Regions from separate parts of the Ruegeria sp. C12 genome, predicted to be linked through region 3. Evidence: riboswitches for the same ligand, from Rfam matches in the RefSeq annotation. Region 3 holds a riboswitch; each other region holds the start of a gene.
The links. Region 3 has a riboswitch for cobalamin ahead of ACR0C9_RS13205 (DUF1636 family protein). Riboswitches for the same ligand answer to the same signal wherever they lie in the genome.
Positions count from the first base shown of each region.

Region 1 (5,183 bases), on a different contig from region 3:
GCCCCCGGTAGTTTGCCGACGGCATTTACATATTCCGCCTGCGCCGTGCTCAGGTTACCGCGTGCAACTGCCAGATCGGCCTGGGAACTGGCCAGCTGTGCCTCGGACAGGGCGACGTCCGTGCGCGTGACTTCACCCACTTCGAAACGGTCCCGCGAGGCCCGAAGTTCCTCGGCCGACACATCGACGTCATTCACCTGAATCTGCACGGTTTCTTCCTGCAGAACGACGTTGAGATAAGCGTTTGCTGCGCGGAACAGAATGGCCTGCTCGACATCGATCAGGCTTTGGCGCGTGGACAACACGATTTCCTGCGCGGATTGCTTACCGAGAATCGAGAACCCGCCATCATAGATCAACTGGGCCAGCGTGAGGCCGGTAAAGAATGTCGAAGGCTCGTTCCGGACCACTATACCGCTAGTCGTTGTCCGCGTGTAATCCTGCGAAACGCGCACTGTCCAGTTGATGATCGGACGCAGCGCGGACACCGCAATGGCAACATCTTCATCAGCGGCACGCAACAGCGCGCGGTTCTGTTCAAGAAGACCGCTGGTGTTATACGCCCCGATAAAGGCATCGGTCAGGTTGTCCGCCCATGCCAGGCGTACAGGCATAACGCTAAGGGCAAGACCAGCGGTCACCGCCAAGGCCCTGACCAGCTTACCAGTTGCCGTTCCACGCATCACCAAATCCTCTCAAATCAAAATTACACTGCCCTGCGGGAAGTTTGCGTTGCCGTTTTCAACTAATCAAGGTGGCAGAAAAAACCACCGCCCGACTATAGCGAAAATGCACACTCGACTGAAAAACTGTCCAGTGTCGGCGCACTGGCGTTGAAAGCGTCGCGCCAGCTGACCCGGTCACCAGCCTTGCGCCCGATCCGAACGACGCCCAGACCATCCTGCACAAACAGACAGGCGATGCGCCCGTTGTCTTTCAACTGACCCAGCAGAGCGTCCGGCACCTGCTGCACGCCGCCCTGTATCATGATCACGTCGTAAGGCCCGTGTTCCTCGGCCCCTTGCTCCAGCGGGCCCACATGCACCACGGCATTGTCTGCATCCGCCTCGGTCAGGGCATCCTGCGCTTCTGCGGCCAGCGCCTCATCGCTTTCAACAGCAACCACCAGTTCAGCCATGCGCGCGGCAACGGCGGTGGAATACCCCAGCCCCGGCGCGATATCCAGAACCGCCTCATCTTTGCAAATATTCACAGCGTCCAGCATCTTGGCCAGAGTCCGAGGCTCCAGCATGCTGCGCCCGTCCCCCAGATCGATTATGCCTTCAACATAGGCGGCCTCGCGCTGCGCATCCGGCACAAAATTTTCACGCGGGACGGTCAGCATGGCATCGATGATCGGGAATTTCGTGACATCAGAGGGCCGAATCTGCGTATCGACCATAGTGCGGCGTCGGGTTGCGAAATCTGTCATTTGATCTCTCGTCTGAATTCCCACGTTTTTTTGGCTTTTGCCACATCCCGCAGCAACCGGCAACGGCCCTGTTGCCACAGCCCGGCCCGTGCGACAGGTTTGTGATCCGGCCCAGATCAGCATTTCCCGCCTCAGGCGCCAAAATTACACGCAATCCTCTGGACGCCCCATAAGAAAGCTGCTAAAACGCCTGTCACACCACGGCAAGTATTTGATTTTACTTGAAAAGGCGAGTTGGCGGAGTGGTGACGCAGCGGATTGCAAATCCGTGTACACCGGTTCGATTCCGGTACTCGCCTCCACTTCCTTCAATACCTTCACCTCGCGACGCAAAGACGAAAGCGCGCCCCTCTTAGGAATCGCGCCCCGCCGGGATAACCTCATAACCCGGTTCTTCAGGTTCATCGTCCTGCATTTCAGGTGGAAAGCCGGGCGCGCGGATGTCGAGGCCGGTGGCGTCTTCCAGGCGTTTGATGATGTTGGGCGACAGTTCGCGTTCGCCGTAGCGTGCGATGCCGTCCTCGAAGATCTTGATCATGATCGGGTTGATCTCAAGCGGGACACCCGCGCGGTCGGCGACGTCCTGAAACAGGCCGATATCCTTTTTGACAAGGTCCATGGTAAAGGAAATATCGCGCGAGCCGTTCAGGATGACCTGGCTTTCGGTCTCATGCACAAATGAGGTGCCAGACGAGATCTTGATCGCCTCATAGGTCGTGTTCAGGTCCATCCCGGCGGCTTTGGCGGTCACCAGCGCTTCGGCGCAGGTGATCAGGTTGGCGGTGGCCAGATAGTTGGTCAGAACTTTCAGAACCGAGGCCGAGCCGAGATCGCCGGTATGCAACACCCGACGGCCCATCGTTGTCAGGAAGGGCAGGATTCGCTCAAAAGTATCCCGGTCGCAACCCGCGAAGATCGAGATATTGCCGGTTGCCGCCCGGTGGCATCCGCCGGAAACGGGGCAATCAACCGCCGCCCCGCCCCGTTCGATGACCATGGCACCCAGCCGCTTGGCCTCGGCCTCGTCGGTGGTGGACATTTCCATCCAAATTTTGCCGGGGCCGACCTCGGGCAACATCTCCTGCATCACCGCGTCCGAGGCGGCAGGCGATGGCAGGCAGGTGATCACCGCGTCGCAATCGTGCATCAGCTGGGCCGGGCTTTCGGCGGCCTTTGCGCCCTTTTCGACGAATTCTGCCACCAGGTCTGCATTGAGGTCATGGACCGTCAGGTCGATCCCGTTGCGCAGCAATGAGCCCGAGAGTTTTCCGCCCACATTTCCAAGTCCGATGAACCCAACTTTCATTATTCGCGTCTCCCTGCGTGTTTTCCGGTATGCGACCATGTCGCGGGCACCGCGTCATGCCGCCCAGCGACGCTGGCAGGTCGCTTTTCATCCTAGCCACGCGATGGTGGTCGCATCGCGCTTGACAACCTGCCCGCACGTGCCGCATGTCCCTGTCGTTGGTGTCGGCGACAGCCGATGAAAAGGGAATGCGTCAACGGTTTATCCGCCAAACGCAGCCGCCCCCGCGACCGTGACCGGAGAGGGTGCCCAATGCCACTGGCCTGCCAGGCCGGGAAGGCGGGACATCCGACAGAGGAGCCAGACGAACCGGGCCTCTGACATCCGCAAGCCGGGAGACCTGCCAGCACCCGAAGTTGAAACCGGGCGGGGTGTTCCGGTGTCGGGTCCATGTGCATCGCGTGGCCCGCATGAAACCCCGTCCCCCGCGAAGAGGATTTGGGGGGATGAGAGACATGACCGAGACTGCGCCGGTCGAGCTGCTGGTCTGCACCACGTGCCGCCGTGGTCTGCCCATCGAGGATGACGATCAACGCCCCGGCACATTGCTGCACAAAGCGCTGGAACAGGCGGACCTGCCCGAGGGCGTCACGCTGAAAGCCGTCGAATGCCTGTCGAACTGCGATCAGGGCTGTTCCATCGTGCTGCGCGGCGGGCCGGATCGCTGGACCTTTGTCTATGAGAACCTCAATGAGGCCGATCACGTTGACGTCATCGTCGATGGTGCGACCAAGTATCTGGCCACCGAGGACGGCCTGGTCAAATGGCGCGAGCGCCCCGAACATTTCCGCAAGAACTGCGCCTCGCGCATTCCCCCGATTGGAGCCCTGAAATGAGCAACCTCGAAAAACTCCCCGTCACTGTGATCACCGGCTTTCTGGGTTCGGGCAAAACGACGCTGGTCAAGCATCTGATGCAGAACCCACAAGGCAAGCGGCTGGCCGTGGTGGTCAACGAATTTGGCGATGTGGGCGTTGATGGCGACATCCTGAAATCCTGCGCGATCCCGGATTGCCCGGCGGAAAACATCATGGAACTGGCCAATGGCTGCATCTGCTGCACCGTGGCCGATGACTTCATCCCCACCATTGAGGCGCTGATGGCGCTGGAACCGCGCCCGGATCACATCCTGATCGAAACCTCGGGCCTCGCCCTGCCAAAACCGCTGCTAAAGGCGTTCGACTGGCCCGATATCCGGTCGAAAATCACCGTGGACGGCGTGATCGCTCTGGCCGATGCCGAGGCTGTGGCCGCCGGTCGCTTCGCGCCGAATGTCGAGGCGGTGGACGCCCAGCGTCTGGCCGATGACTCGATCGACCACGAAACGCCCCTGTCGGAGGTGTTCGAGGATCAGATCTCCTGCGCCGACATCATCCTGCTGACCAAACCCGATCTGGCCGGTCCCGAAGGTGTGGCGAAAGCCAAAGAGGTCATCGCCGCCGAAGCCCCCCGCCCCCTGCCCGTGGTCGAAGTGGCCGAAGGCGCGGTGGACGTGCGCGTCGTGCTGGGCCTTGAGGCCGCCGCCGAGGATGACATGGACGCGCGCCCGTCACATCACGACGGCCACCACGACCACGAGCATGACGATTTCGAAAGCATCATCGTCGAGCTGCCGGAACAGACCGACCCGGCGGAACTGGTCGCCAAGATCGAACGTCTGGCGAATGAGCTGAACATCCTGCGCGTCAAGGGCTATGCCGCCGTTCAGGGCAAACCCATGCGTCTGCTGGTGCAGGCCGTTGGTGCCCGCGTGCGTCACCAGTATGACCGCCCGTGGGAGCCCGGCGAGGACCGTCGCTCACGTCTGGTCGTGATTGCCGAGCATGACGACATCAAAGAGGCCGCGATCCGCGATATCCTCGTGGGTGTGACCGAGGCTGCCGAGTAAACCATGCACGTCGTCTTCCGCGAAAGCCACGGGTTAGAGGAAACCGAGACCCCGACCGATCTGGGCCAGAGCCCGGCGGATCTGGTGGTGCTGTCGTTCTCGGACAGTGACCTCGGCGCCTTTGCGGCGGGCTGGCATCGCGGTGGCGGCCCCGAGGGGCGGATGCCGACGATGCGGCTGGCGAACCTCACGGCGCTCAAGCACCCTCTGTCGGTCGATACCTATGTGGAACAGACGCTGGAGGGCGCAAAGGGTATACTGATCCGCCTGATCGGCGGTGTGCCCTACTGGTCCTACGGGTTGCAACAGGTTCTGGCACTGGCGCAGGCCAAGGGCATCGCGCTGGCGGTCCTGCCTGCGGACGGGCGCGAGGATACGCGGCTGGATGACTATTCCACTCTGCCCATCTCGACCCTGCGGCGATTGGCGCATCTGTGCGACACCGGCGGAGAGGTCGCGGCGCAGGCCGCCCTGGCGCAAATGGCGCTGGCGGCGGGGCTTTATGCCGGGCCGGTGATGGGGGCCAAGACGTTGCCCGAATGCGGCGCGTGGTGCCC
Region 1 covers NZ_JBQFSA010000005.1:243,527-248,709, forward strand. Annotated here, with positions in the region: gene ACR0C9_RS12275 (TolC family outer membrane protein) at 1-683, opposite strand, end outside; gene ACR0C9_RS12280 (protein-L-isoaspartate O-methyltransferase family protein) at 779-1,432, opposite strand; tRNA gene ACR0C9_RS12285 (tRNA-Cys) at 1,661-1,734, shown strand; gene ACR0C9_RS12290 (NAD(P)-dependent oxidoreductase) at 1,785-2,777, opposite strand; cobalamin riboswitch at 2,881-3,100, shown strand; gene ACR0C9_RS12295 (DUF1636 domain-containing protein) at 3,194-3,574, shown strand; gene cobW (cobalamin biosynthesis protein CobW) at 3,571-4,626, shown strand; gene cobN (cobaltochelatase subunit CobN) at 4,630-5,183, shown strand, end outside.
Region 1: it holds a riboswitch for cobalamin, as region 3 does, so the genes downstream of both, ACR0C9_RS12295 (DUF1636 domain-containing protein) here and ACR0C9_RS13205 (DUF1636 family protein) in region 3, are expected to answer to the same signal.

Region 2 (5,183 bases), on a different contig from region 3:
CGTGGTCTTCGATCCCGGTGGCGACGGCAAAGATGTTGGGGTCAAAGATGATGTCTTCGGGTGGGAACCCCATATCCTCGACCAGAATGCGATAAGCGCGGGCGCAAATCTCGGTCTTGCGTTCGAACGTATCGGCCTGACCGGCCTCGTCAAAGGCCATGACCACCACGGCGGCACCATAGGCCAGACACAGACCCGCGTGATGGCGAAACGCCTCTTCTCCCTCTTTCAGGCTGATCGAGTTCACCACCGGCTTGCCCTGCACGCACTGCAGCCCGGCCTCGATCACCTCCCATTTCGAGCTGTCGATCATGATTGGCACGCGGGCGATATCGGGCTCGGACGCGACAAGGTTCAGGTATTCGACCATCGCCTGTTTGCTGTCGATCAGCCCTTCATCCATGTTGATGTCGATGATCTGAGCGCCGTTTTCCACTTGATCCCGCGCAACGTCCAGCGCGGCGGCATAGTCGCGGTTCACGATCAGCTTGCGAAACCGGGCCGAGCCGGTGACGTTGGTCCGCTCACCCACATTCACAAAGGGGATGTCGGGCGTCAGGACAAAGGGTTCCAGCCCCGAGAGGCGCAGGTGAGGGGTCATGCCGGTACCTTTCTGGGGGCAAAGGGCGCAACCGCTTCGGCAATCGCGCGGATATGGTCGGGCGTGGTGCCGCAGCAACCGCCGACCACGTTGACGATGCCATCGCGGGCAAACTCTTCGACCTGAGCGGCGGTCTGGTCCGGTGTTTCGTCATACTGGCCGAACTCATTCGGCAGGCCTGCGTTGGGGTAGGCGCAGGTCAGGGCGGTCGCCACGCCCGAAATCTCGGCCATATGCGGGCGCATGGATGCAGCGCCAAGGGCGCAGTTCAGCCCGACGGTGAAAGGGCGCGCATGGGCGACCGAGTGCCAGAAGGCGGTGGGTGTCTGGCCAGAAAGCGTCCGGCCCGAGGCATCGGTGATCGTGCCCGAGATCATCAACGGCAGGCGACGTCCGGCCTTGGCGAAACTCTCGAACGCCGCAAAAATCGCCGCCTTGGCGTTCAGCGTGTCAAAGATCGTCTCGATCAGGATCAGGTCGGAACCGCCCTCGATCAGCCCTTCGATCTGCTGGCCATAGGCTGTGCGCAGATCATCGAAACTGACGGCACGGTATCCGGGATCGTTCACATCCGGGCTGATCGAGGCCGTCCGGTTCGTCGGACCCACAGCCCCGGCCACAAACCGGGGTTTGCCGTCCTCAGCCGTGGCCCGGTCCGCCGCGCGCCGCGCCACCTGCGCGCCTGCGACGTTCAGATCATGCACCGCAGCCTCCAGCCCGTAATCGGCTTGCGCGATGGTGGTTGAGGAAAAAGTGTTGGTTTCAAGGATATCCGCCCCGGCCATTGCGAACTCGTATTGAATGTCCTCAACTGCCTGCGGCTGGGTCAGCACCAACAGGTCGTTGTTGCCCTGTTGCGGAAGGTCCGGGTGATAATGATGCCGACAACCGGGGCCATGGATGTGACCGTTGGCGGTAAAATCCTCTTCGGTCATGTTCAGCGCCTGGATCATTGTGCCCATGGCCCCGTCAAGGATCAGGATGCGCTGGGCAGCCAATGCGCGCAGCGTCGCGAGCGCGGGTGTGTCGGGCAAGGTAAAGTCAAGCATTCGCGGTATCCAATCGGCTGTGTGGGCCGAAGGTATAGCGCGTTGGCATTATGAGGTGAAATGATTGTTATTCGACTAAATTATGAGTTTGCGTCATAATGTGTCTTGTTCGTCGCGCATATCCAACGAAATCACCAATAAGCAGTCAAAGCATTGCCCGGCCAAAATCGTCCAAAATGCGGGCGGTGGCACAGGCTGAATTGCCCGCATGAGGTCACAAGGCGGCGCGGCGCGCGCGATGGCCCCCTCGGCGCTGTTTTGCGGGCAGGGCCAGGAACAATGGTTCCAGGGGCATCTGCATGGATCGGGCCAGCAGGTCGCAGAACACAGCGATGGCGGGAGAAGTCTCGGCAAACGGTTTGGCCTTGGCCAAAGCAATCCGCGCCTGCGCGTGGTAGTTTGCCGAACCGGGCAGGCCGCCCAGCCATTGCATATAGCCCATCTGCCCCAGCTCTTGCGCGCGCTGCGGTGGCACGTGGCCGGTATCCAGTTGGGAAATGGTCAGGTCAAGCATAACGACGCCCTCCGCGCTTTTGGGCGGCTTGTGTGGGTCATCAACAGTGGTGTCTGGCCAGTGCGGTCCATCTCTTGTCGCTCCGTCCACGGGCACCCCGCCCGAGTTAAGGTGACTGCGGCACATATGCGCCGGAGATGGCAGGTCTCCTGACTTGCGGTTCTTCGCTGTCCCCGTCCTTCCCGGACAACCCAAGCGGGGTCATCCAGTGGTCTGTCGGGGGTCGCTCGCCGCTTACAGTTGCGGGGGCAGTTGCGGCTTTGGGCGTTTGCCCGCACCGCATTCCCTTTTCAGCCGACTCAGAGCGTCGGACACCATCGGCAGCACAGTCTCATAAGGCCAAAGCTGTGTCTACTGGTGCCAGCAAAGCACGCAGCGTCGGATTGCAACCCGGCAGGAATTGAACCCAAATCAAACTGCGAAACCCTTCTAATCCCGAGAGCCGGACCAGCGCACCAGAAGACTGGCCGCGATGGGCGCGCCGATGATCACCAGAACGATCCGTGTCAGATGGTGGGTAATGACAAACCCGAGATCCGCGCCCGAGACGATGGCCAAGACCGTCATTTCAGCCTGCCCGCCGGGGGCAAAGGCGAGGAAGGCCTCGATCGGTTGCCCGAACCCCAACGTGGTCACAAGGGCCGTGAAGGCTGCCGCAAGTATGGCCAGCACAACAACATAGGCGCAGCCCGCCGCCACAACTTTGCGCAGCTCGACCCATGTGACACCGATAAATTTCACGCCGATGGTGCAGCCGATAAAGAATTGCGCGACAAGGATCGCCTCGCGCGGTGGGCGGGTGTGGATGAAATCGCCCAGTGACAAGGCCGCAGTCAGGATCATTGGGCCCAGAATGGACGCTCCGAACAGGCCGATCCGCTCACCGCCTTTCCAGCCGACAATGGCGGCGACGACCATCAGCGCCAGTTCGTGCAAGGGCAGGTCGCGGGCGGGTTCGCCAATGGGGTTGGTCAGGTCAGCGTCGTAGAACAGGGTCAGGAACATCGGGGCGAGCGTCACGATGATCAGCACGCGCGTGCCATGGATCAGGGACAGGGCGCGCGGATTGGCACCGGCCTCGGTGCCGAAGATGATCATGTCTTGCAACCCGCCGGGCATGGCTGCGTAGAAAGCCGTTTTGTCGTCAAAGCCCCAGACTTTGCGAAAGAACGGCACCCCGACCAAAGCGATCAACAGGATGAAGGGCGGGATCAGAGCAATTGACGCTGCCATTTGCGGCAGTTGGCCAAACAGGTCCGGCGTGATCGAAGCCCCCACCGCCACGCCCAGGATAGTGCGCGCCGCGACCGAGATCTGCCCGAACCCTTCCATCGGCGTATGCGCCAGTGCCGCAATCAGGCAGGCGGTCATGGGGCCGAATAGAAATGGCAGGGGCAGGCCCAGCATCCAGAATACGACCGTTCCCAGCACGGCAAGGCCGAAGGTGATGGCCCGCCTTACGGGGCGGCTTGGTGATGTGGCTTGGACGGACAAATTTCAGGTCCGAAGTCATGGGATCAATTGTATCCAATGGTATACAAATGGGCGCGGTTTGCAAGACCACGGCACTGACCATTCAGAATGCCCGAGTGAAGAACGGCCTGTGATGCAGCTTGGCGCTATCAGCGTGTGTTGGATGAAATCCAGGAACGAGGTCTCGAAATCAAGGCGAGTGTCACTGAATTCGTTTCAACCCCACCAATCCAACAGGGCTTACGTGGGTGCCGACCCGCCAAACGCCGCCTGATAAGCCTTGTTGCTTTTCGCCCATTCGATCAGTTCCTCACCCGCTTCCATCGCGGCCTTCTCGTTGGGCGCATTCGAAATGGCGTCGAGCCGTTTGTGAAGGTCGGAACTGGGGTCTGCGGTCATCGCCCCAACCTCCATCACAAGGCTGACATTCGGGGGCGGGGTGTAGACATAGCCGTTCTGCGACTGAGCTTCGATCCGTTTGAGCAGGGCGGGCACGATGGATGCGGTGTCATGCACATAGTCCCAATTGGTCGAAAGCCCCTGAATCATCGGGTTATCGACCCCACCAAACAGCGTCACCGGTGTCGTCTTGTAGATCACAAGGGGCATTCCAGCGGCGTAGGCGGTCGTCACCTCGACAATACTGCCGCCATCGGGCACCCGGCCATCCATGTTGAACACAAGGCTCGAGCAGCGCCCGAGCAATTGGTAGATATCCTGCGCATAGCCGACCTTGAGGATGATATACAGCATCTCCTGGCCCTTTTGCGACCAGACCTGAGGGTCCTGCAACATATCCATCATCTTGGCGATCTCGACGCCGTCGCGCGGGGCGAGATAGGTGCCGAACCCTCCGGCCTCGAGCACGGCGGCGATGTTATATTGCTCCCAAAGATCACCGACGCTGAACATCGGGCCCGAGCAGAAAACGATATGGTCTGTCATGAAATGGTCCTCTGGTTGAAATTCAGTGTCGTCAGGCCGGGTCTGAAGCGGCTGCGCCGGGCTCCAGCCGACCGGCCCAATCGGCAACCAACTGCGCGCCTTCGGCTTCGCGCGCGGTGCCGGTTAGCATATCAGACAGCACCCGCGCGCAGCGCAGGGCCAGCGAAACCGATCCGGCAGCCCCGGCTTCGTCAATTGCGGTGCGCAGCAGCGCCTCGGCCTCGTCTTGTCGGTCCAGAACAGCCAGCACCTGTGCTTTCAACCGCATCAGGTCCGGGTTCCAGACCGGCTGGTTCAACATCCCCGACATTTGCAGCCCGGTGTCAACAATCGCCAGCGCTGTATCCGGATCATCATTGGCCAGCCGTGTGTCAGCCATGATCGCAAACCCCATACCCGAACCTGTCTGGCTGCCGGTTTTTGCCAGCAGGGCCAGACCGGCATCTACCTCCTGACACCGCTTGCCCGGCGGGTCGATGGGTTGCCCGGCCCGGAACAACTGGCTTAGCCCGCCCCAAAGCGGGATGCCGAGCTGGGTGCATGTCTCATAGGTCTCGGTGGCCAGCGCATAGGCGCGATCACTGTCCCGGCGACAATGCAG
Region 2 covers NZ_JBQFSA010000001.1:123,956-129,138, forward strand. Annotated here, with positions in the region: gene metH (methionine synthase) at 1-601, opposite strand, end outside; gene ACR0C9_RS00545 (homocysteine S-methyltransferase family protein) at 598-1,650, opposite strand; gene ACR0C9_RS00550 (hypothetical protein) at 1,865-2,164, opposite strand; cobalamin riboswitch at 2,287-2,498, opposite strand; gene ACR0C9_RS00555 (AbrB family transcriptional regulator) at 2,594-3,658, opposite strand; gene ACR0C9_RS00560 (hypothetical protein) at 3,878-4,582, opposite strand; gene ACR0C9_RS00565 (ATP-binding protein) at 4,614-5,183, opposite strand, start outside.
Region 2: it holds a riboswitch for cobalamin, as region 3 does, so the genes downstream of both, ACR0C9_RS00550 (hypothetical protein) here and ACR0C9_RS13205 (DUF1636 family protein) in region 3, are expected to answer to the same signal.

Region 3 (5,183 bases):
TGTCGACGGTCACTTCATGTGCCGCCGCACCACTCGCGAGGCCCGAAACAAGGACTACGGACCAGAATTTCTGCATCATCAAATTCTCCTGTTAAGATGACAGCTTTCGTTTTCGGATATCCAGCGCCGGGATCACGCGCCCTTCGTGCTGGAAACACAGGTAGTCAACGCCAAACGTATCGCGCACACGCTCGGGTGTTAGAACTTCGGGAACCGGGCCGAAGCCGGTCATGCGGGTTGCCTTCATCAAAGCGACATGGGTGGCGAATTCGGGGATCATGACCAGATCGTGCACGATCATCACAACCGTCACGCCCAGTTCGGCCACCAGCGACAGCATGTGGCCCTTGGCGTCGGGGTCGAGGTGGTTTGTCGGCTCGTCCAGAAACAAAAGCGATGGCCTTTGCGCCAGAGCCCGTGCGATATGCGCCCGCTGACGTTCCCCGCCGGACAGACGTTGCATCGGTTTATCGGCCAGCGGGACCAGTTCGGTGATCTCAAGCACCCGCTCAAGATCGGCCTTATGATCCTCGGCGGACCGGTCGGCCTGAATCGGGATTTGCCCAAGGGCCACATAGTCGCGCAGTTTCAACCGGCCGTCAGGCAGTTCCTGCTGCCCGACCACGGCGATGGTGCGTGCCCGTTCCGGGGCGGACAATTGACGCAGGCTTTGCCCCTTGATCGTCACATCGCCCAGGGCCAGACGTTCAAGGCCGCAAAGCAGGTTCAACAGCGTGGTTTTCCCGGCCCCGTTTGGCCCGGCAACGGCCAGGATCGACCCCTCATCCAACGAGAAGGAGACATCCTGTAGCAACACATCCCCGTTCAGGGCGTAGTATTCCAGACCTTTGGCAACCAGAAAACTCATGCCTCACCCTTCGATGACAGGCGCGGCAGACGCGCCAGAGTTTTGTAAAGCAGGGCAGGGGGCCGGTCGGTTGCGCTGGTCCAGCCGTCGTCACTGTCGCGGAACTGACGGGCAAAGGCGGCAATCGCGTCCAGATCGGCTGGGCTTTGGATATCGCCGAACAGATACTGCGCCTTGCCTTCGGCTTGCAGCCCAACGGTCATGGGGCGTTCGCACCCTGCCATGCAGGCAATCAACCGGGTCGCAAACTCCGGTGGTAGGGTTGCGTCCAAACTGGCCTTGGCTGCCTTGGCTTCGATTTCACCCTGACAGGTCGAACAGATCAGGACGAAGTGGTCAGCTTGGGATGACATGGCTGTCCCCGCTGCGGAAACCGCGCGAAAAGAAGACGCCACGCCCGCAGGCGAAAAATTGAGCCATCAAATCCTCCTTCCAGGACGCCCCGCCCCGGGTTGGTTGCACAGGTGATGGCAGGTCTCCTGACTTGCGGGTCGTGGCTTGGCCAACCTTCCCGACCTGTTCAGGCCAGTGGTGATTTGGCGTCGCTCTGCGCTTACAGTTGCGGGGGCAGTCACGGATTTGGCCGCAGGGCCGCACCGTATTCCCATTTTCATCCCGCAGGCATCGCTACGGGAACCATCGCTGGTCAGCTAGTCTGTCGCGGATTTAATTGTCAAGCGTTCTGGCCGAGATTTTGGCGACGCGGACTGAGTGTTTAGTAGTCCGCAACCAGCAAAAATTCCGGCGCTGCGTCCTCTTCAATGGTCGCGAACCGGGGGATCGGTTGCTCGAACACATTGTCCGTGCGGTCGTCATTGACGGTTGAGACTTCACCGATCAGACAATCGCCACGCTCGGCCCAGAAGGCATGCCAGATACCGGGCATCAGGGTAACGCTTTCGCCGGGTTTCAAGCGCAGCAATTCGCCGGGCGTGATGGTCACGTCGCAGCCATCGCTGGGCACAACAACCGGATTGTCGCGATCAATGCCGCCTTCGGGGTCTGAGGCGTAGATCTCCATCACCAGATCACCGCCACCCCGGTTGATGATGTCCTCGGCCTTGATGATATGGCGGTGCATCGGAGACAATTGTTTGTCGCGCGAAATCAGCAGTTTCTCGGCATAGAGCATACCGCGACCCTGGTTCAGATCATTCACGTCGCCATTGCGCAGGGTGAACAGGAACAGGCCCAGCTCATCAAACTTGCCCTGACCGTAATCGGTAATGTCCCAGCCCAACCCTCGGGCGCGGATCGTGTCGGCCTTTGCGCTGCGCATCTGATCAGGGGACCAGTCGGCGAAGGGCGGCAGGACCGCGCCGAAGGATTTGATGAAGGCCTGCGCCTCGGTCTTGATGTCGTTGATGTCGGATCGTTTCATGTCGCTTCCCTCGTGGGATCAAAGCTCATGCGCCCAGGGCGGATTTGCCCCGGCGCGGGATACGGTGACGGCGGCGACATCGGCGCCCAGGGACAAAGCCGCGCGCAGGCTATCAGGTGTCAAGGCGCGCAGGCCCTCTTTGCTCAGGTGCCCGGCGCGGTGGAGTTCGGCCAAAACGCCCGCGTTGAACGTATCGCCGGCGCCCACAGTATCGATAACCTGCACCGGTTTGACCGCCACCGAGGTCTCGGACCCGTCCGCCAGATAGCCTGTCGCCCCCTGACTGCCGCGTGTCACAATCACCACGGACGGCCCGGCCTTCAGCAACAAGGGCACCTTCTCGGCATGGGTTTCCGGCCCGGGAATGATCCAATCCAGATCCTCGTCCGAAACCTTGACGATATCGGCCTGCGCGATCATGCGATTCAGGCGGGTGCGATAGCGGGTCTGGTCCTTGATGAACCCCGGCCGGATATTTGGGTCCAGCATCACCGCGCGGTCGCCGCCATGACGGTCGAGCAGCGCGGCATAGGCATCGGCACAGGGTTCACAGGCCAGACTGATCCCCCCCAGATACAGGGTCGAGGTCGCCAGCAATTGCTGCGGCACATCCTCGGGCTGCAACATTCGCCCCGCCGTGTTTTCATCAACAAAATTGTACGAGGCATGCCCATCCACCAGCTTCACAAAAGCCAAAGTGGTCGGGCGGTCGCTGACAATCACATGCGAGGTGTCCACATGGCTTGCCTTCAGCGTGTCCGCCAATTGCGCGCCAAACATATCCGAGGACAGGCCCGTCAGCATCCCCACCGGCGCGCCCAAGCGCCCCAGCGCGATGGCCGTGTTGAAAATTGCGCCGCCGGAATGGGGCACATAGCCCTGCGCGCCCGAATTGGTCGGTTCGGCGATCATGTCGATCAGGGCTTCGCCACAACACAGGATCATCCCGCGGTCCTTCTTTGGAAATGGTCACACGGTTTTACCGCATGAGCGCATTTTTACAGAAGTTGTTAGCGCCAACAATGCCAAATTCGACCTGTTCCGAGATATAAAGGTTCATCCCTTGCCGCAAATCGCTGAATCGCCCGCCTTGATTGAAGGCATCCAGAAAGCACTCGCCAAACAGCCAGCGGTTCTTCTCCGCCACACCGCCCACCAGAAACACGCCGCCCCGGGGGATCAAGGTGACGGACAGATCACCCAGCAGAGCGCCCAGATGGGTCGTGAACATCTCTGCCGCTTTGATGGCATGCGCATCCGATCCGTTGCGGGCGCCGTCAAGAATGTCCTTTGCCGACAGGTGAGGGGTGTCTGTCTGACCAGCCGCAATCGCGATGGACCGGTAGAGGACAGGCAGACCCGTGCCGCTCAGGAACATTTCAGCTTCAAGCGTCAGGTTGTCGCCAAAGAAACAGTCCGGCGCGATGTGGCGGGCAGCTTCGAAAATATCAACCTCGTCCCGGTGGCGCGGGGAGACACCGACATGACCGCCTTCGCCCGAGGCTGTGTGGTAATGTCCTTCCGAATACAACAGCGCCCCGACGCCCAGACCGGTCCCGGGGCCGACGACCAGACGGGTGCCGGTTGGCGGTGTAGGGTCGCCCTGCAGCACGGCCACATCGGCCTTCGTTGCCTCGGCCACGGACCATGCCGCAGCGGTGAAGTCGTTGATCACATAGGTATGCCGCGCACCTGTGGCCTTGGCTAACTCGGCCTCGGACAGGTCCAGATGGGCGTTTGTCAGTTGGATGACGCCATCCCGAACCGGGCCTGCACCTGCGGCGACAACGGCCTGAGGGTCGGTGCCGACGTCATCACGCAGGCTGTGGAACGCCTCCAGCAGGTCGGGCAGAGTCCCTGTCGGATGCTTGCGCAGATCCGTCAGCTCTCCGTTTGTGATGACCCCAAGCCGGGTGTTGGTGCCGCCGATATCTGCCACAAGGTTCCAATGCGCATGCACCGCACCTGCCGGTTGTGCCAGGGGCACCGCAACGGGTTCACCTTGCGCCAGCGCCGATTTCAGCGCGTTAAACGAGGCTTTGGGTCTGCGCTCCAGCGTGTCGAAATCCACATCGACCAACCCGAACCGCTTTTCATAGCCGAACGCCCATTCGTAATTGTCCAGCAGCGACCAGATGAAATACCCCTTGACCGGAACGCCCTGTTCCAGCGCAGTCTGCACCGCCGTAAGATGCTGATTCAAATACTCTATCCGGTCGTCATCCTGCTGCCGCTCGGGGCTGGCCATGCCGTTTTCGGTGACATAGATCGGCAGGTCCCCTGTGTAATCCCGCGCCGTGCGGGTCAGAAAACGGGAAAGGGCCGTCGGCTCGATCTCCCACCCCATCTGCGTTTTTGGCAGCGGGCCGGGCATCTCTTTCAGGCTGGGCCATGCGGTGTCGGACGGGGCGATCAGCTTGCGGGTGTAATAGTTCAGCCCACACCAATCGACTGGCGTTCCGATCGTTTCGAAATCGTCCTGCCAACCGGTTGGCAAGTGCTTTTCCAACCCGTCCAGCACATTCTGCGGGTAGGCTTTTTTGAAGACGCCACCCAGGAAGAACCGGTTGTAAATCCCATCATAAAGATCGGCGGCCTCGCGCGCTGTTGGGCTGCTGTCGGCGGGTTCGGCCCATTCCAGATTGAACACCGCGCCCAGATTGTTCATCCCCAGCCCCCGCATGGCCTGAATGGCGCGCCCATGGGCCAGCAGAACATGGTGCATGGCGCGCGCCGCCGCACGAATGTCGCGCATGCCGGGGGCGTGGTGCCCTTCGAAATGGCTCAACCAGCTCACGCACCAGGGCTCGTTGATCGGGGCGACGCTGTGCATACGGTCGCCGATGCGGCCCATGATGACCTCGGTGAAATCGGCGAACCACCCGGCAATATCGCGGTTGCGCCAGCCGCCGAGGTCGGCCAGGGCCGAAGGCA
Region 3 covers NZ_JBQFSA010000006.1:144,551-149,733, reverse strand. Annotated here, with positions in the region: gene ACR0C9_RS13215 (ABC transporter substrate-binding protein) at 1-79, opposite strand, end outside; gene ACR0C9_RS13210 (ABC transporter ATP-binding protein) at 92-868, opposite strand; gene ACR0C9_RS13205 (DUF1636 family protein) at 865-1,221, opposite strand; cobalamin riboswitch at 1,321-1,524, opposite strand; gene ACR0C9_RS13200 (D-lyxose/D-mannose family sugar isomerase) at 1,584-2,249, opposite strand; gene ACR0C9_RS13195 (carbohydrate kinase family protein) at 2,268-3,194, opposite strand; gene ACR0C9_RS13190 (glucokinase) at 3,229-4,188, opposite strand; partial or broken gene ACR0C9_RS13185 (GH1 family beta-glucosidase) at 4,255-5,183, opposite strand, start outside.

Region 4 (5,183 bases), on a different contig from region 3:
ACATTGGCATTAAGTCTACCAATTGTTGATTTTGATTTAGCACCAGCATCCAATAGTAGAATTCAAGAGTGAAAACTGGACCTTTTAGACCGGGTCAAACTGAAAGTTCGGATGTGCATATTCGTATCCTCGCGACAACTGATCTGCACATGAATCTGACCGGTTTCGACTATTACTCGGATCAGCCGGACCCCACGATTGGATTCACGCGAACCGCCAGTCTGATCCGCACGGCGAGAGCAGAAGCAGACGGCGCGCTTGTTTTGCTGTTCGACAATGGCGATGCGCTTCAGGGCACGCCGCTGGGCGATCAGGCGGCACAGGACCCTGACGGCCATCCAATGATGCAAGGGTTTGCGGCCCTGCATTATGACGCCGTCGGGCTTGGAAATCACGATTTCGGCTTTGGGCTGGCGGTGCTGGACACTGTGCTTGATCAGGCTCCATGTCCTGTCCTGTGCAGCAATATGCGCCGCCGGTCGGGGGTTTCGCAACGCTGGCAGGACCATGCGGTGCTTGACCGATCGATTTCGCGAAACGGGCAAGACATTCCCATCCGCGTGGGCGTGTTGTCGGTTCTGCCCCCTCAGACCACGCAATGGGAAGCGCATCATCTGGGCGATGACATCGCGGTCGAGGACTGTCTGAGCGCGGCGCGACGCACCGTGCAGACCCTGAAATCGGCGGGGTGTGATCTGGTCATCGCGCTGGCCCATTCCGGCCTCGGTCAGGATCAGGAAGCACCGGGGCTGGAGAATGCCGTGATCCCACTGGCCGCCATTGACGGCATTGACGCCCTAGTGGCCGGGCACACGCATCTGACCCTTCCCGGCAACGACCACCGGGGGCTGGCCCATGTCGACCCTGAGGCCGGATTGGTCCATGGCAAACCGGTTGTCATGCCCGGGTCCGCAGGAAATCATCTGGGCGTGATTGATCTGAACCTGTCCCACTCTGCCGATCTCGGGTGGCAAATCACCGACCAGCAGGTCGGGTTGAGACCGCTTCGCCAAAACAACTCCGCCCCTGAAACGCCAGAGGACCCCGACATGGTCCGGCTTTTTGCACCCGTGCACGCCCGAACCCGCACCAAGATGGCCGAGCCGGTGGCGCGAATCGCAAAACCGATGCACAGCTTTTTCAGCTTTTGCGCCGTTGATCGGGGGCTGGCATTGGTGGCCTCGGCGCAGGCCGCCGCCTTGCGCCCCTATCTGTCCGGCACCGCACTGGCCAATTTGCCCATGTTGTCCGCCGTTTCGCCCTATAAATGCGGCGGTCGGTCCGGGCCGCGCTATTACACCGATGTCCCGGCGGGCGAGGTTTGTTTGCGCCACATTGCGGACCTTTACGTCTTTCCGAACGAACTGAGGGCGGTGAAGGTCAGCGGCGCTCAGGTGCTGGACTGGCTTGAGATGTCGGCGGGTCTTTTCAACACCATGCGTCGCGACGCCGAGACCGATCTGATCGACCCCGGTCGGGTTGGGTACAATTTCGACCTTCTCTTTGGCCTGACCTACCAGATCGACCCGTCCTACCCGGCCCGGTTTGACGCTCAGGGGCAGTTGATCGACAATTCTCACCGCCGCATCCGGCAGGCCAGAATTGACGGGTCTACGCTTGACCCCAATCAGGATTTTGTGGTCGCGCTCAACAATTACCGCGCCAATGGTGGCGGGCATTTCCCGTTTGTGGAAACGGCAGAGCCGATCAACCTGCCTGCAATAGATATCAAGCGAATCCTACGCGATTATCTGACCGGGTACCTGCCCGCCGACCCGCTGTCTCAGGCGGTTTATCCGTTTTCGTTCGCGCCGCAGGCCGGGGTTCAGTCAATCCTCAGTACAGGGCCCGGCGCGCTGAAATACCTGTCAGAGTTGCAGAACTACGACCCTATCGTTCTGGACCCGGACCCGCAGGGGTTCGAACGCATCCGGCTGACACTCTGACGGGTTGTCATTTTCCCCAGGCTTCCCTATATCAAGCGCTGAGAGGTTGGCGCGGGCGAGCGCCTCGCCAACCTGGTCAGGTCCGGAAGGAAGCAGCCACAACGAGCCCCGCTTGGGTCGATGTCCAACCTCTCACCTTTCCCCCATGTATCCGCTCATCAGCACAATCAGGCAACCAACTGGGGCCAGATTGCCGAATTCCGGCGGGCAAATGCGCCGATATGGCCGATCTCTTTCACTCCGAATTCCTTGGGCGACAACAGGTGCCGCCGCGCGCCCGGCCCATACAGATCCGCCAGACGCCATACGGCTTTTGGCGGGACGGTCTGATCGTCGTCGCTGGTGAACAGATCCACCGGAACACCCAGATCCGACCAGCGCGCCGGTGGCAAATCCTTTCCGATCTCTGGCACATAATTCAGCGGCGCGGTGCACCACCTGCGCCATTGCCAATAGACAGAGCCCGGCAGATCGGCACCGAACCCAATGGCTTTGCCGGGCAGATACCCCAGGGCTTTCACAAGCAGCGGAACATGCCCGTGCCAGAACGCCCAGGCCAACCCCCGATAGGGCCATGGGTGATCGGACAGCGTCACCAACCCCGAGCAGACACAGATCATCCGGTCGATCTGGTCGATATCCGGCTGAATCGGCCCCAGCATTCCGCCGACGGAATGACCAATGCTCCACTGCCGGGCGTCGGGAAACCTTCGGCGCATCTCGGCCCGTGCTGCGGGCATATCGATCAGCGCCCAGTCCGACATCGTGACCTGCGAGTCGCGCATGGGGCCGGAAACAGAGTGACCAAAATCGCGATAGTCATACGTCAGGCAGGCCATGCCACGCTCGGCAGCCAACCACCGGGCAAAGTGCTGGTAGTAGTCGCGCGGCACACCGGTCGCCCCGTTCAGAACCACCACCGTGTCGGGATCAGTAAAAGGCCGATACAGTCGCGCCGACAGCTGCGCCGGGCCAGCGGGAAACTGGAAATCCTCGATCTTCACGTGCTGCTGCGTGTCCAACATCGAACCTGCGGGCCTTTCTGAACCAATCGGTTTACCTGCCCAAGAGGCACAACAACCCGCAGCCGAGTCAACCCTGCTGCCACTTGACCACACGTCGCCCGGCACAAGGCATGTGTACGTGACACCCAAAACCCCGCTTGACTCAGAACGCGAACAGACGCTAGCGGTTGTGTGATGGTTTCCGATCCACACAATGGGTCGGGATGAAAAGGGAACACGGTGCGGTTCTGCCCGGTCAAACCGGAACGAACCAAGGCCGCGACTGCCCCCGCAACTGTAAGCGGTAAGCGATGCCGGAATGCCACTGGCCGAAAGGCTGGGAAGGTCGGCAAAGCAACGACCCGCAAGTCAGGAGACCTGCCATCATCAACGTAACCGAAACTCGGGCGGGGTGTCCGGGCAGGTCCTGACAGCGTTTCTTCTGTCTCACCTGTATCATCCCCCGTCCGCCGCGCGGAGGGCGCAGGATGATCTGGAAGACAAAAACCCACGAATACGTGGCGACCATTTGCCAACGCACAGGCGGGCCCTGCCCCGCAATGGCGCGCATGGCACGCGCGCTGGCCGAGGCAATGAACAAGGCCGACCACGTCACCAGCGAAGGATTCGAAATCGAAGGTAGCAGCGACCTGACGCATTGCGCGCAAGGGTGCATGGCCCGCTTTCGCGCCGGACCAGAACAGATACGCATCTTCTGCGGGACCGAGGCGGACACGCCGATCCAAACGCTGGATACCTATGCCGACCTGATTTTTAACGAGACATGCGCGGCCCTTCCGTCCGGGGCCTTGCCAAGAACGCCTTGCGCCATGCTTGAGGTCTTGGCCCTGAGACCTTCAAGACCAGTGCAGGAACCGGCGCGGGTATCAGCCTGAGCGCGCATCCAAAGGTGCGTGGGTCGCTTTCGTGGCCCATGCCATCTGCTCGTCGGTTTCCACCGCGCAGGGGCGCAGGGCCCGCAACCGGGCCAGCGCCTTGTCTGCCGGTTCCCCGCATTCCAGCATCAGGCGCAAGACCACCATACCGGATCGCCCGCACCCACCCCGGCAATGCACCAGCACCCGGCCACCGCCGGACAAAGCCTGCCGCGCCGATGCGCTGACCGACCCCCACCGATCCTGAACGGCGCGCGGCGGGGCGCCAAAATCCTCGACCGGCAAATGAACCCATCGGCTGGCGCGGCCCTGAATGTCACTGCCAAAGGTCCGGGCCCCGTCCTGCAGCATCTCAACTTCCGTGGTCATCGAGATCACAAGACCGGGTTTCCAATCCGCGATTGTATCCAGATCGCCCGCATAATCTCCGCCGCGTCCCGGCATCGAGGTCAGCGCAAGTGTTCCGCCTCCGACTTGCAGCGCGTAGACGACCAGTTGCGACATCAAAGATTTCCTCCCAAACCCAAGCCTGCTTTTAAAATGTGCTTCAAAAATACTGAGATTCCAGTTTACGCCGATCTCGGGTCTTTCCAAACCAAATTTCGCCAACCGCGCGGTGGACGCGGGCTGCAGCGACCACTACGCTGCGACGACGTCCCGAATCCGCCAGAGCAGACATGACCGACACAGACAGCCCCGCCTATCAGGTTCTCGCCCGCAAATACCGTCCGGAAACCTTTGCTGATCTGGTGGGTCAGGACGCGATGGTGCGCACGCTGAAAAATGCGTTCGAAGCCGACAGGATAGCCCAGGCCTTTGTCATGACCGGCATACGCGGCACCGGCAAGACAACCACGGCGCGGATCATCGCCAAGGGTATGAACTGCATCGGGCCGGACGGCGCTGGTGGCCCCACGACCGAACCCTGCGGTCAGTGCGAGCATTGCGTGGCCATCATGGAAGGCCGCCATGTCGACGTGATGGAGATGGACGCCGCCAGCCGTACCGGCGTCAATGATATTCGCGAAATCATCGACAGCGTCCGCTACCGCGCCGCCTCGGCCCGCTACAAGATTTACATCATCGATGAGGTTCACATGCTCTCGACCAGCGCCTTCAACGCGCTGCTCAAGACGCTGGAGGAGCCGCCCGAACATGTGAAGTTCATCTTCGCCACCACCGAGATTCGCAAGGTCCCGGTCACGGTCCTGTCCCGCTGCCAGCGCTTTGACCTGCGCCGGATCGAGCCCGAAGATATGATCGGTCTGCTGCAAAAGATCGCCAGCGCCGAAGGGGCCGAGATTGCCGAGGACGCGCTGGCCTTGATCACCCGCGCG
Region 4 covers NZ_JBQFSA010000004.1:185,028-190,210, forward strand. Annotated here, with positions in the region: gene ACR0C9_RS10135 (bifunctional 2',3'-cyclic-nucleotide 2'-phosphodiesterase/3'-nucleotidase) at 114-1,946, shown strand; RNA gene ffs (signal recognition particle sRNA small type) at 1,986-2,084, shown strand; gene ACR0C9_RS10145 (alpha/beta hydrolase family protein) at 2,114-2,971, opposite strand; cobalamin riboswitch at 3,130-3,350, shown strand; gene ACR0C9_RS10150 (hypothetical protein) at 3,439-3,846, shown strand; gene ACR0C9_RS10155 (phosphatase domain-containing protein) at 3,838-4,350, opposite strand; gene ACR0C9_RS10160 (DNA polymerase III subunit gamma/tau) at 4,491-5,183, shown strand, end outside.
Region 4: it holds a riboswitch for cobalamin, as region 3 does, so the genes downstream of both, ACR0C9_RS10150 (hypothetical protein) here and ACR0C9_RS13205 (DUF1636 family protein) in region 3, are expected to answer to the same signal.